3 regions of the Bacillus paranthracis genome follow, and region 1 is predicted to be linked to each of the others. Evidence: predicted binding sites of a transcription regulator. Region 1 holds the regulator's gene; each other region holds the start of a gene.

Evidence for each region. Region 1 encodes LexA, which represses DNA repair genes until DNA is damaged. Its sites were predicted from a motif close to CGAACATATGTTCG; they were not measured.
Region 2: the regulator LexA is predicted to act here: its motif matches at 1,760-1,773, upstream of NLJ82_RS11250 (YolD-like family protein).
Region 3: the regulator LexA is predicted to act here: its motif matches at 2,032-2,045, upstream of NLJ82_RS04845 (RpnC/YadD family protein).

Annotation. Positions count from the first base shown of each region.
Region 1 is NZ_CP101135.1:3,418,004-3,422,280, reverse strand. Features, by position in the region: gene NLJ82_RS17520 (PadR family transcriptional regulator) at 364-687, shown strand; gene NLJ82_RS17515 (DUF1700 domain-containing protein) at 680-1,222, shown strand; gene NLJ82_RS17510 (DUF4097 family beta strand repeat-containing protein) at 1,223-2,029, shown strand; gene lexA (transcriptional repressor LexA) at 2,116-2,736, opposite strand; gene NLJ82_RS17500 (YneB family resolvase-like protein) at 2,878-3,534, shown strand; gene NLJ82_RS17495 (DUF896 domain-containing protein) at 3,580-3,819, shown strand; gene NLJ82_RS17490 (bifunctional metallophosphatase/5'-nucleotidase) at 3,848-4,277, opposite strand, start outside.
Region 2 is NZ_CP101135.1:2,206,874-2,211,150, forward strand. Features, by position in the region: gene NLJ82_RS11235 (peptidylprolyl isomerase PrsA) at 1-306, shown strand, start outside; gene NLJ82_RS11240 (hypothetical protein) at 793-1,011, shown strand; gene NLJ82_RS28745 (hypothetical protein) at 1,302-1,487, shown strand; gene NLJ82_RS11245 (hypothetical protein) at 1,405-1,629, shown strand; gene NLJ82_RS11250 (YolD-like family protein) at 2,059-2,394, shown strand; gene gerPF (spore germination protein GerPF) at 2,583-2,798, opposite strand; gene NLJ82_RS11260 (hypothetical protein) at 3,008-3,343, shown strand; gene NLJ82_RS11265 (hypothetical protein) at 3,385-3,585, shown strand; partial or broken gene NLJ82_RS28750 (DUF6944 family repetitive protein) at 3,733-4,277, shown strand, end outside.
Region 3 is NZ_CP101135.1:960,179-964,455, forward strand. Features, by position in the region: gene NLJ82_RS04835 (ornithine cyclodeaminase family protein) at 1-282, shown strand, start outside; gene NLJ82_RS04840 (hypothetical protein) at 423-782, shown strand; gene NLJ82_RS04845 (RpnC/YadD family protein) at 871-1,875, opposite strand; gene NLJ82_RS04850 (ABC transporter substrate-binding protein) at 2,285-3,874, shown strand; gene NLJ82_RS04855 (ABC transporter permease) at 3,934-4,277, shown strand, end outside.

The sequences.
Region 1 (4,277 bases):
TGATACTACGGTATCAGGGCTTTTTTATTTGTTGGCAATATAGGTGTTAGTTGAAATGAATTGAATAGATGTCTGAAAAAATTATGACGGTATTTAAATTTCTATTCCATATCTTTAATGTAACGTGGTGAAATTCGAATTGTTTTGTGTTCCAAAAGGGTGGATAAGTAAAAGTAACATGCGTAATATCTATGGATATAAAAAATTGAATGATATGTTGTGTTCGGTATTGGATATGTTTCATACTAAAGTTCGAGTGTTTAAAAATATAGTACCTTGCAATAAACAATACTAAGTGGTATATTATGGATAAGGAAGGTACTGTGTATTGAACAGTACTGAAATGAGAAAGGGGGATTGTCCTTGAACGTTCAGTTTAAAAAAGGTGTGTTAGAACTATGTGTACTGGCACTTGTGAAACGTAAGGATTGTTACGGCTATGAACTTGTTCAGCAAATCTCAAATAAATTTTTAATATCGGAAGGGTCAGTATATCCTTTATTACGCCGTTTAACGAAGGAAGGATATTTTCAAACGTATTTAAAAGAATCTACGGAAGGACCACCTCGCAAATATTATCAACTAACTGAGCAAGGGGAAACGCAACTGAATTTGTTAGTAACAGAGTGGCGTGATTTTGCGAAAGGTGTACAAGAAATTATTGAAGGGGTGGAATGGGATGAGTAAAGAACAGTTTCTTAAGGAATTATCAAGTCATCTTAGAAAGTTACCGGACGAAGAGAGGAAAGATATTTTATTTGATTATGAAGAGCATTTTCAGTTTGGGATAGAAGAGGGGAAAACTGAATCGGAAATAATAAAGGGTCTTGGCTCTCCGAAAGTAATTGCAAAAGAATTACTTGCGATGTATCGATTTGATGAAATGAAAAAAGATCCGTCAACTTCAAATGTGACAAGAGCTGTCATGGCAGCGATTGGACTTAGTTTGTTTAATTTCATTATTGTATTAGGCCCGTTAGTTGCAATTATCGCTTTTATATTCTCTTTTTGGGTCGGTGGGATTGTTAGTGTAGTTACACCATTTTTCGTTATTGGAAAAGTATTTATGGGTACATTTATATGGTTAGATGTATTCGTAAGTATAACATTTGTTGGGATAGGTTTGTTGTTATGTATTATCGCTTATTATAGTACGAAGTGGTTTAAAAGGTTATGTGTACGTTATGTCATATGGAACTTCAAAATGATAAAAGGGGAGTAGATGATGAAAAAAATATTGTTAGTAGCGATCGCTTGTATCATTATTGGAGTAATAGGAATTTCACAAACATATGAAAAAGCAGTGCAAACTGCAGAAAAAGGAAACAAAGAAGATATAATTAAAAACGAAACACTAAAAAATATAGAAGTTAAGTTAGATGTCGGGGATATTGTTGTCCAAAAATCTCCTGACGCTTCTTTTTATGTAAAGCAATTAGGAGATGCGCGTAAACAAGAGATTCATATTACTGAAGATGGTGACACATTAAAAATCATTGGGGAAAGAGAAAAAGGTGCTTCATTTGATTTTTCTTTTTACGATTTTAGGTTTCAAACGTCTACATTGACTCTCCTTGTGCCTGAACGCTCTTACCAAGATGTAAAAGTAAATTCATCTGCTGGACAAATTGAAATAAGTGATGTGAAAAGTGACCGTGTAAGTGCTAGAACACTTACTGGAGAAGTGGATTTGAAACATGTAACGGCTAAGAATGTGGAGGGATCTACAAAAGCTGGTGAAGTAAACTTTAAAAAAGTAATAGGGAAAGTGACTGCAAAAACGACCAGTGGGGAAATAAATATTCTAGATCATGATTCTAAGTACAATCTAGAAGCAAGTTCAACTGCGGGAGATGTAAATATTACTTTATCGGAAAAACCAAAAGATGCGGTAATTACTGGGCAAAGTGCTGCCGGGGATGTAACAATTTTTAATGAAGAAAATAAAGACGTAACGATTGGTAATGGGAGTAAAAAGATTAGCGGTAAAACAGCTGCGGGCGATGTGACGATTGAAACGCGTTCGTAAGAAATAGAATGTGTGAAAATCTATCAAAATACAAAAAAGAAGATAATTACCTTATATAAATAAGGTAATTATCTTCTTTTTTATTCTTAATGTAAATCACGATATACGCCAATTACTTTGCCGATAACTGACACTTGCTTTAAAATAATAGGTTCTAATGAAGAGTTTTCCGGTTGTAGACGGAAATGGTCTTTTTCTTTATAGAAACGTTTAACAGTTGCTTCATTATCTTCTGTTAAAGCGACTACAATTTCACCATTATATGCAGACTGTTGTTGGCGAACAACAACTAAATCTCCATCGAAAATACCAGCTTCAATCATACTATCTCCAGAAATACGTAACATAAACACTTGATCTGCTCCTGCGACAATGCTAGCTGGAAGAGGGAAGTGTTCCTCAACGCTTTCGACTGCTGTAATTGGTAATCCAGCAGTAACTTTCCCGACAATTGGAACTTGAATAACAGATTGTGTTTCTGTATCCATTCGGTCTTCACCTAAAATTTCAATTGCGCGTGGTTTTGTTGGATCGCGTCGAATGTATCCTTTTTCTTCTAATCTTGATAAATGTCCGTGCACTGTAGAACTAGAAGCGAGGCCGACTGCTTGGCCAATTTCACGTACGGAAGGTGGATATCCTTTTTCTTGTACTTTTAGCTTAATAAAGTCGAGAATGTCTTGCTGGCGTTTCGTTAACTTTTCCATGTTTTCTAACACCTCGTTTTCTTTCATTTTTCTTATTAATAAGTATAACATGTGAAAAAACATTCTACAAACATAAGTTCGAACAAAAGGCGAATTTATGTTACACTAAAGGGAAATTATAGTGAGAAAGAGGGGTTCATAATGAATGCAATTATTTATGCGCGTGTGAGTACAACAAAAGAAGCGCAAGAAACATCATTATTACGTCAAAAAGATGAATTATTGCATTTAGCGGAGCGCTATCAAATGAATGTTACTAAGGTGATTGAAGAGCAGGCTAGTGGCTATACAATTGAACGTGATGGCATATTAGAAGTGCTAGATACAATTCGAGACGAACAAATTGATGTGCTACTTATACAAGATGAAACGCGCCTTGGTAGGGGGAATGCAAAGATTGCGTTAATGCACTGTTTACATAAAGAAGGAATAAAAGTATATACGCATACACATAATGGTGAATTGCAATTGTCGGATTCTGATTCAATGGTATTAGATATTATTGGTATTGTTGAAGAGTATCAAAGAAAGATTCATAATTTAAAAATTAAACGTGGTATGCAACGAGCAGTAGAAAAAGGCTATCGTCCAGAAAATAATTTAAAGAATCGTCATTTAAGTGTAGGACGAGAGAAGAAAGAAGTGCCAATTGAGGAAATTGTACGTTTACGTAAGAGTGAACTTACTTTCGAAGAAATTGCAGCAACACTACGTGGCTTTGGTCATAATGTTTCAAAAGCGACGGTACATCGTAGATATGTAGAGTATACAAAGCAATTGCTTGATAAAGAAGAGTAACTATTGTATGATAATAATCAGTTTTGAGTAGAAGGGGGATTCGAGATGCTTAGTCACGAACTCGTTGAACGCATTAACTTCTTAGCGAAAAAAGCAAAAGCTGAAGGTTTAACTGAAGAAGAACAACGTGAGCGTCAATCGCTACGTGAACAATATTTAAAAGGATTTCGTCAAAATATGTTAAACGAACTAAAAGGAATTAAAGTCGTTAACGAACAAGGTACTGATGTTACACCGGCGAAATTAAAAGCTTTAAAAAAGCAAGATAATGCAAAATTAAACTAAAAGATGGGCGAAGCCCATCTTTTTTTATTTATTTAATAACTTTCCAGTTGTTATTAACTGTTGCTTCTATCTTTTTATGCTTCAATATATAGTTAGCGATAAGTTCAGACATATCTGTTGGTATATCTTTTATTACGGGCTTATTTTGAAACATAAAGAAATTCCCTCCGCCGCTCGCGCGATAATTATTCATAACGACATCATATTCTTCACTCATATTAAGAGGAGTGCCTTTATGCTGTAAAGATTCTACTCTGTCGCCAATTGGTTTGGAAATGTTTAATACGTACGAAATTCCTTCCCACATATCGTAATTATAGTGTTGCGGTTTTGGTTCTATGTAGCTAGGGTTTACGATGATGGTTCCATCTTCTTTTAATGTGAAATAAGAAGCAGAGAGTTCGAGAGCATCTTTTATATCAGCTCCAGTTATTCTAATTACTTTTAATGTATTTGGA
Region 2 (4,277 bases), 1.2 Mb from region 1:
GGTTTTGCTCCAGGGCAAACGGTAAAAGAATTTGAGGAAGCTGCATATAAATTAGATGCAGGACAAGTAAGTGAACCAGTAAAAACAACTTACGGTTACCATATTATTAAAGTGACAGATAAAAAAGAATTAAAGCCATTTGATGAAGTAAAAGATTCAATTCGTAAAGATATAGAACAGCAAAGACTACAAGACACGACAGGTAAATGGAAACAACAAGTAGTCAATGGATTATTGAAAGATGCTGATATTAAGGTGAATGATAAAGAGTTTAAAAATACATTTGAATTTCTAGAAAAGAAATAATGACTGTAATTAGAAAAGGGAACCTTTAAAGGTTCCCTTTTCTAGTTAGTGTGTGAGTTATAAATAGATAGTAAGACAATACAATATTACATATAAATATTAAGAATTACAATGGAAATTTATGTAATTATTTTGAAGTAGATTAATCATCACTTCATAGAATGTTGATATTATAATGTTTTGTTTCATCTCATTAAATATAAAACGAATTAATTAATTTTAGCCCATTATTTGTAGGCAGTAAGATTTACGTAGGCTGATTATTAGTCAGGAATGAACAAAGCTTGAGTGGATTAAAGTTTCACTTTATAGAAGTGGATAAACATAATTTGCAGAATGAAACATACAATAAGATTGAAATATATTGACGTTAAATGAAGTGAAAAGCAGAGCATTCTATTAAGATGGATGTTCTTTTTCGTATGAAATTTTAAGGTAAAGAATGAATTATTGGATAGATAAATAAATGATGTAGGGGGAGAAAATGTGAAAGTAATTTTTCAAAGAGAAGACGGAGGGAAAATTTTTGAATCGTATGATGAAGATATAAATAACCTATTAGCTATTTTAAAAGAAACGAAAGGAATTAAGATTGGGATGGTTGGCTATGAAGTAGTAAAATACGAATTAGAGTATTTTCGAAACCCTAAAAAAGCAGTAACAGAGAGGGAATTACATATAATAGTGCAACCAAAATATAGTTAATAATTTTACGCAGTATGTACGAAAAGAGAGCGTTTAAATTGCTCTCTTTTCATAGGAATTCATAAGAAACGAATTGAGGTCCATTATAAATCCCTTAAATTTTGTGAGTTTGTTCTTTATAATATATGCTTTCAGTTTTAGATGGTTAATAAACTCGAAAAAAATAAAACTTTTTAGTGTAGGAAGGGATTTTATAGTTGAGTAGATACATGTTCATATAAAGTATTTTTTATACGAATATTGGAGGAGTAAAAATGAGTTTAGCAAGTTATATAGGCTGAAATGTAGAAATTCCATTAACGGATCCAGATTTTAATGATGTAATTGTTTTTGGCCCATGTTTTTCAGATGAAAGTATGCTTGAAATTGAAACAATGTGGGGCATTGAACTTGATGAGTGGCAAACTGAAAGGGAGAAGAAAGAAGCTAAAAAAGCTATTAGCTTTATGCGCGATTATGGAAAGGTATTTAAATAATGGGGACTATTTTGAATTATTCAGTGGTTGGGTTGGTAATGAAGATAAGGAACGATTGGGAGAATTAAAATTAAAAATAAATCATTTTAATATAGATGAGATTCGTATTCCAGAAAGAACACTTGTCAGGATAGAAAAATAAATATAGAAATATAGGTGATTAGAAAAAACGACTTCTCTTTAAGTGAAGTCGTTTTTTAGTTGATACGTGAACTTCCTATTAAATGGGAAAAAGGCTCATTTGATGAAGAAAAAATAAATTCCTTCTCAAAAGAACGTAGGTTCGTGTATAATTAGAACGAATGTTCTTGTATGTGTAGGTAGTATACGATTTAGAAATAAAGTGAAAATGTAATTAGTGGGTGTTCATCATCCACTAATTACATTTTCACCAATCGGCTGTTTACGGGGAGTTGATTTTCGACTTACTTTCCTTGTATGTTGTGAATTTTGAGGTGGGAGATTTCCTATCTGTTCGTGCGGGAGCAATATGAGCCGAGCAATGATTAAAGAATAATCGAAGCGCAATATGTTTGAAATAGAATGGATAAATAATCGAGGAGATAGAGAAATGAATGATGTAAAGATGCAAAGAGCAAAAAGAGAATGGGTTCCATTTACAGTAATGTCGGAACAGTTATTAAGTATGCGAAAGGTTATTGGGGAGAAATTTAAAGTACAAAAACCATTTTTAACAAAAGAAGCAAAAGAGGGAATTTCTGATAAATTATTAATGTCATTATTGTCTGAGAAAGAAATATTGGTGACATATTTTGAAGATGGATACATACTTACAAGCTACATGACAGTTGTACATATAAATCCGCTAAAGCGCATTGTAATGTGTACTGACGCGTTTTATAAAACTTACGTATTTAATACCACGGATATTATTGAAATAGCGTAAAGTAAGCTATGTTAGATGTGAAACAGAAAAAATGAAACGGAAAAGCAGCTAGCTTCATACTAGCTGCTAAGCCCCAGGGAAAGGGAGAAAAAGATAGGGTACTCCAAAAATCAACAATAGCTGTATAACAGCCTGATTATAGTATGGACAAATTAAAAATTCTTAAACAGAACGATGAAAAAATAGGGTTAAGCTGTACCGACTTGGTTTTGATCCGCAAGGTCAGAATCAAACGTATTAGTCGCACTCACACCATTAAAAGTATTAACAACAAAACCAACGTTGGAAGCACCAGATCCATTATAAGCCTTCGTGTTTTCTTTTGGAGAAACGTTATAGAAATCACCTAAATTAAATGAACCGTTACTATTTTGTACAACTAAATTCCCTACAACTGAGGGCATAGTTCTCACCCACTTTACAATCATTTGTTAACACTACTATATGGTCTTATAGTCCAAAGGGTTCATCTAACGAAAATTGCGGAATAATAAAACGTTTGAAGTGTAGCTTAATCCTATAATAAAAGTGTGTTAAACTGAATGTAAGGTTACGTAATTAAAAATGGAAATTGTATAATTGTCATATATGAAAACAAAGGAGGCAAAATGTAATGAATAAAGTTATAAAAAAAGTAGATTTAACAGATGCAAAGTCAAGTAATCTTGTTGCACTTATTTATAGCAATGAAGTTATATTGGTGGAAGAAGCATTTTGTCCAAAGGAAATAAAATTAAAGTTTAATGAAATTGCAATTTTATCGGCTATTAAAACAGCGCATATAATGAAAGTATCCATTAGAAAAGAGCTTGACGCGTTTTTTCATGACACGGGTGTTTTATTGGTGAAGCATAGTGCTGAGTATGGAAACAGTCAATCTATCACTATGCATTTTGAACAATTTAAAAAGTTACAACATGAGGTTGAGTATTTAAGTAAAAGTATGTAATAAGGCAAGATGAAGATTCTTTCATAGAGGTGAACAGTTCTATGTTGAAAAAATGGTTTGAAAAATTTTTAGACGAATCTCACTGTAAACATAAATATAGTTTTATTAAGATGCAGGATAATGAAGATTTCAAAAGTGGTAAGCTAGGTGTAGCTTATGTGTATAGGTGTGAGAAGTGCGGGAAAGAGAAGTTGAAATTTAAAAGCAATAACGAAATAAATAATGATTTTTTTGATATATAGGAAAGAGTAACTGTTATGGGTTACTCTTTTTTGTATTTTTAACACATTATAGAATGCACAAAATTACATATAGAAAATAAATATGAGTTAAAGGATGCCATTTATGTATTTCGAAAGCACTAGAAAATTTCTAAATAGGTGATAAAAATGAATCCAAACGGTTTAAAAGTGACAGGAGCATGGTTTCAAGTAGGAGGGAATCTTACAGCGGCAATTGGGACGACAAGAGGATTTATAGGGGAAGAGAAAGTTGAATCGGAGATTGTAATTGTAGGAAGTTCATTACAAGCCCTCGGGTATATATTGCAAATTATAGGGAGTAATGAAACCGAAGATAAAGTTGAAAAAGAAAATCAAAATATGTGTTTGGAAAAAAAAGTGAAATGCTCGATAAAATGGGCATTGAGTTATTAGCGTTAGGGAATATATCAAATGTAATAGGAACATATTTTAATATAAATGAACAATTGAAAGAAAATGATTATCTTATAATTGTAGGGAATAGCTTACAATCAATTGGAGCTTTTTTAGGAGTAGAAGCGGCTTTACTTCAGATGAAAATGTTGCAGAAAATTATAGTGATAGGAAATTCTCTGCAAAGTTTAGGCGCTGGACTTCAAGCGTATCAAGGTATTGTTAATGTAATGCAGAATAGAATACAAAATGAAGACAGTAAGGTTGATAAGAAAGAT
Region 3 (4,277 bases), 2.5 Mb from region 1:
CACGCTATTGCTAATGCAAATAAAGTAGTAGTCGAATCGAAAGAAGCAGCATTAGAAGAGACAGGGGACCTTCAAGTTCCGATACAGGAAGGTTTATTCAAAGCTAGCGAGATCCACGCTGAACTTGGTCAAATTATAAGCGGAGAAAAAGCAGGTAGGGAGAATGATGAAGAGATTACTGTTTTTAAATCGGTTGGTTTGGCGGTAGTGGATATTATTGTTGCGAAGTATTTGTATGAGAGAGCGGTGGAGCGCGGAGTTGGGGAGAGGATTGAGTTTTGAGAGGGGCTGCCTTTTGGTGGTCTTTTTTTGTTTGGGGTGTTTTATACGGTTGTGGAATTGGTTGTTTAGAGAGAGGGGGTAATCACGAAGAGAATGATAAAAGGTGAGATTTATATTCGGATGGAAAATTAAAGTCTTATATGGAAAAATATTCAGAGAATTTAAAATTCTATAAAGTGAAAATTGAAACTTGGAACAACAATGAAAAAGTTTTAGATAATACAGTTCAACTAGAAGCAAAACATTTTGAGAAAGAAGAAAAAAAGGAAGATGAGGGGTTATTGAGCTCGTTAAATCCATTTAGTGTAAAAACTGCAAGTGCAGGAGGTTCTTTTGTAGATTTTCTAAGAGGTTTTAACAATTGCTTAGCATCTCAAGGAATTGCTGCATGGGATATTCTGCAGCCGGTATTGTTTGGGACCCGCAGCTGTATCAGCTTGCTACTATGGGTTATCTTTCCTTACAGGTGGAGTAGTTGGATATTGTTGGACAAGCGCTAAATATTATCAGTAATGAAAAAGATAGCCGTTATGGCTAGGGACTAACCCTTAAAAAACACTTACGTGTCCTTAGGATTAGTCCCTTTTATTATTTGGAAAATAAATCATCTATTTTTTTTACATTATGAACTCGGCGAGCTAATTGTTTCATCTGATTTGGATCATCAATTTTGTTTAATTTTGTTCGTAGCTCTTCATTTTGGGTATCGAGGTTCTTATCTTGTAAGACATCGTATATAAGTTCCTTGAACGCTTCAACACGTACTTTACGTTCTTTAACAGGACTCCACAATGTATTAATCATATTATCCACCTCCTTTTTTATTATATGATATTCACTGTTTTTTTGAAATACATGCTCCGTAACATTTGTTAATACAATAAGCATTTTATCCGTATCGTCAAATGTTAATTCATCTCTATTATAATAACCTATAATAATTTCAACTAAAATTTTCACCTCATCTTGAATCTTATCCAAGATTGCGCGGATTTCCTCATCTCTATTTTTAGATGGCTTTCTATCCAAAATTTTATTTAAGTTTTTTCGGTAATTAAAAGGCTGTATAGGTAATAAGGCATATAAATTTCTTTTCATTAATTGATTGACATCCTGTTTCCAATACTTTTCTACAGGTACTTGATAATGGAATCCCCCGCTTGTAAAATGCAATTCCATGGAAAGAAAATCTGGAATTTTTTCATCTTCTTCAATAAAAAGAACTAACTGTCTTGGAAAGACGAACTTATCATAAGTACCTATCGATTTCTGGCACTCTTCCGCAATACAACAGCCATAATCAAACATTCGATAAGGCATGGTTGAATCATTTTTTAATTGAAATTCTAAATGATAATGAAAAACATCATCATTGTTTTTAACTTGAAGAACTTTATCTGATCGCTTCGTTTGATAACTATTTGTTAGACGTTTTTGAGTATACTCGACATTAAGATGTGTAATAGTCAGTTGGTCGTGTAGTTCAAATGCTTCATGAAATAGTCCGTTAACTAAATGAATGGTCGGTTTTCTTGACAAATGAAATAAAATTTTTAGCATTTCATCCATTTGAACAGAAGATTGTGTGGACATGGTATATTAGTTCCTTTCTTCTTGTTAACATTTTCTTGTTTTTACTGTGAACTCCCCAATTGGTCAAGCTTTTTCTTTTCTATAGTTATTTTCTATGTAATAAGTTGAATTCCTTTGATAAGGGAATTATGTTTTTCATAAGAGTTAGGTGTATATAAAACATCCATTCGATTCTTTCGATTATAACAATCATTTAAGAGAAATTTTTTAGGCTACTAGTTTTTTAACTTATTTTGCTCTTCGCATCAATATAGTTTATTGCAAGAATGCATGAATAGATTTCAAACCTTCTAGTTTTACAAAAAAGTTTGACTTTATATAGAGGTAGTGGTAATTTAAAACTTATAAGAAAACTCGGGATTAATTCCGAGTTTTCTTATGGGTATAACTAGTTTGAGGGGGCCGAAAGATGAAACGAAAATTATTTGCATTACCATTTGTCCTAATACTACTTATTGCATTAGCGGCTTGTTCTGGAGGAAAAGATTCTTCGAAGCAAGCGGGCACTAGTAAATCAGGGACTCCGAAAGATGGAGGAACATTAACGATTGGCGTTAGCGATAACCCAGAGACGATGAATCCGCTTTATGCGAATGATCGTGTGTCGTTAACTGTGCAGCAAGCTTTATATGCACCGCTGTATCATATGGAAGACGGTAAGAAGAAATTTGTTCTTGCTGAAAGCTTTACGCCTTCAGAGGATCAATTAACGTGGACATTGAAGTTAAAAGATAATTTGAAATGGCATGATGGTAAGAAAATTACATCAGACGACATAGCATTTACATTCCAATCTATTTTAGATGAGAAGCAAAATAGCTCAAGTCGTGAAAACTTTGTTTTTAAAGGAAAACCGCTTGAGGTGAAAAAGGTAGATGAGTTAACAACTCAATTCGTTTTACCACAAGTAAGTGCATCTTTTGAAGGTGTGATGAATGATTTCTTCCCAATTCCGAAACATGTATTTGAAGGGGAAGCAGATTTAGCGAAGAGTAAGAAAAACTTACAACCTGTAGGATCAGGTCCGTTTAAGTTTAAAGAGTATAAGTCTGATGAGTACGTTGCATTAGATCGATTTGATGATTATGTAGGTGGTAAAGCGAAATTAGACTCTATCGTATATCGCGTTGTAAAAGACCGTAATACAGCAAATGTTTCACTACAAAATGGTCAAATCAATATGAAGATGATTGAGCCGCAAGACTTTAAGAAATTAGATAGCACTGGGAACTTCTCAATGGTGACATTCCCAGAAGGTAGATTATTCTACTTATCTTATAACATGAATACAGATCTGATGAAGAAAAAAGAAGTGCGCCAAGCAATTGCGCATGCATTAGATAAGAAAGAAATGATTAACTCAGCATTCGTTTCTAGTCAATTTGCAGAACCGGCAAATTCAATTTTAACGCCAGACGCTATGTATTATGCAAAAGACATTAAAGATTATAAGTATGATAAAAAAGAAGCGAAAGATTTATTAGCGAAAGCTGGCGTGAAAGATAAAGAAAAAGTACGCGTCATGTATGTAACGAATAATAAGATTATGGAAAGCTTAGCGCTTTATACACAACAAAAGTTAAAAGAAGTTGGCTTAGAAGTTGAACTAAATGCATTAGATGCTAGTGCGGCAAGTGAAAAAGGCTTAGATAAAGAGAATAAAGAATATGACATTACATTTGGTGGTTACATAATGGGACCTGAGCCAGATTCATATAAGAGCTTATTCTTAAGTAATGCTGAATACAATTATGCACGATATAAAAACGCTGATTTCGATAAGTTATGGGAAGAAGCTGCAGTTGAAACAGATAAAACGAAACGCGCAGAACTATACCATAAAATTCAAGAGACAGCTAGAGAAGATTTACCTTATCTACCAATTGCGTATCCGAAAGCGGTTATTGCAGTAGATAAAAAGTTTGATGGATTAAAAGAAGCAAAAGCAATTCCTGTCACAATGTTTGAAGATTTATCTAAGATTTATGAAGTGAAATAAGAAACAAACAGTAAAGAAGCTGGTGGAAATCAGCTTCTTTAGCTTGAGGGGGGAAGTTTGTGTATAAAGTAATTGCGAAGAGGCTTTTAAATGCAATTCCGCTTTTATTTGTTATTTCTATTATTTCTTTTCTATTAATAAAACTAGCGCCAGGTGATCCTGTTCGAAACTTTGTCACACCGAATATGAGTCCAATTGATGTTGAGCGTATTCGCAAAAGTTTAGGGCTCGATCAACCAATTTATATGCAGTATATTTTATGGCTGAAAAATATTTTAACAGGGAACTTTGGTTACTCACTGCAAAATCACCGTCCTGTTTTAGATCTTATTGTAGAAAGGTTACCTGCGACAATCGGCTTAATGGGATCGTCTTTACTCGTCTCATTTGTAATTGCAATCCC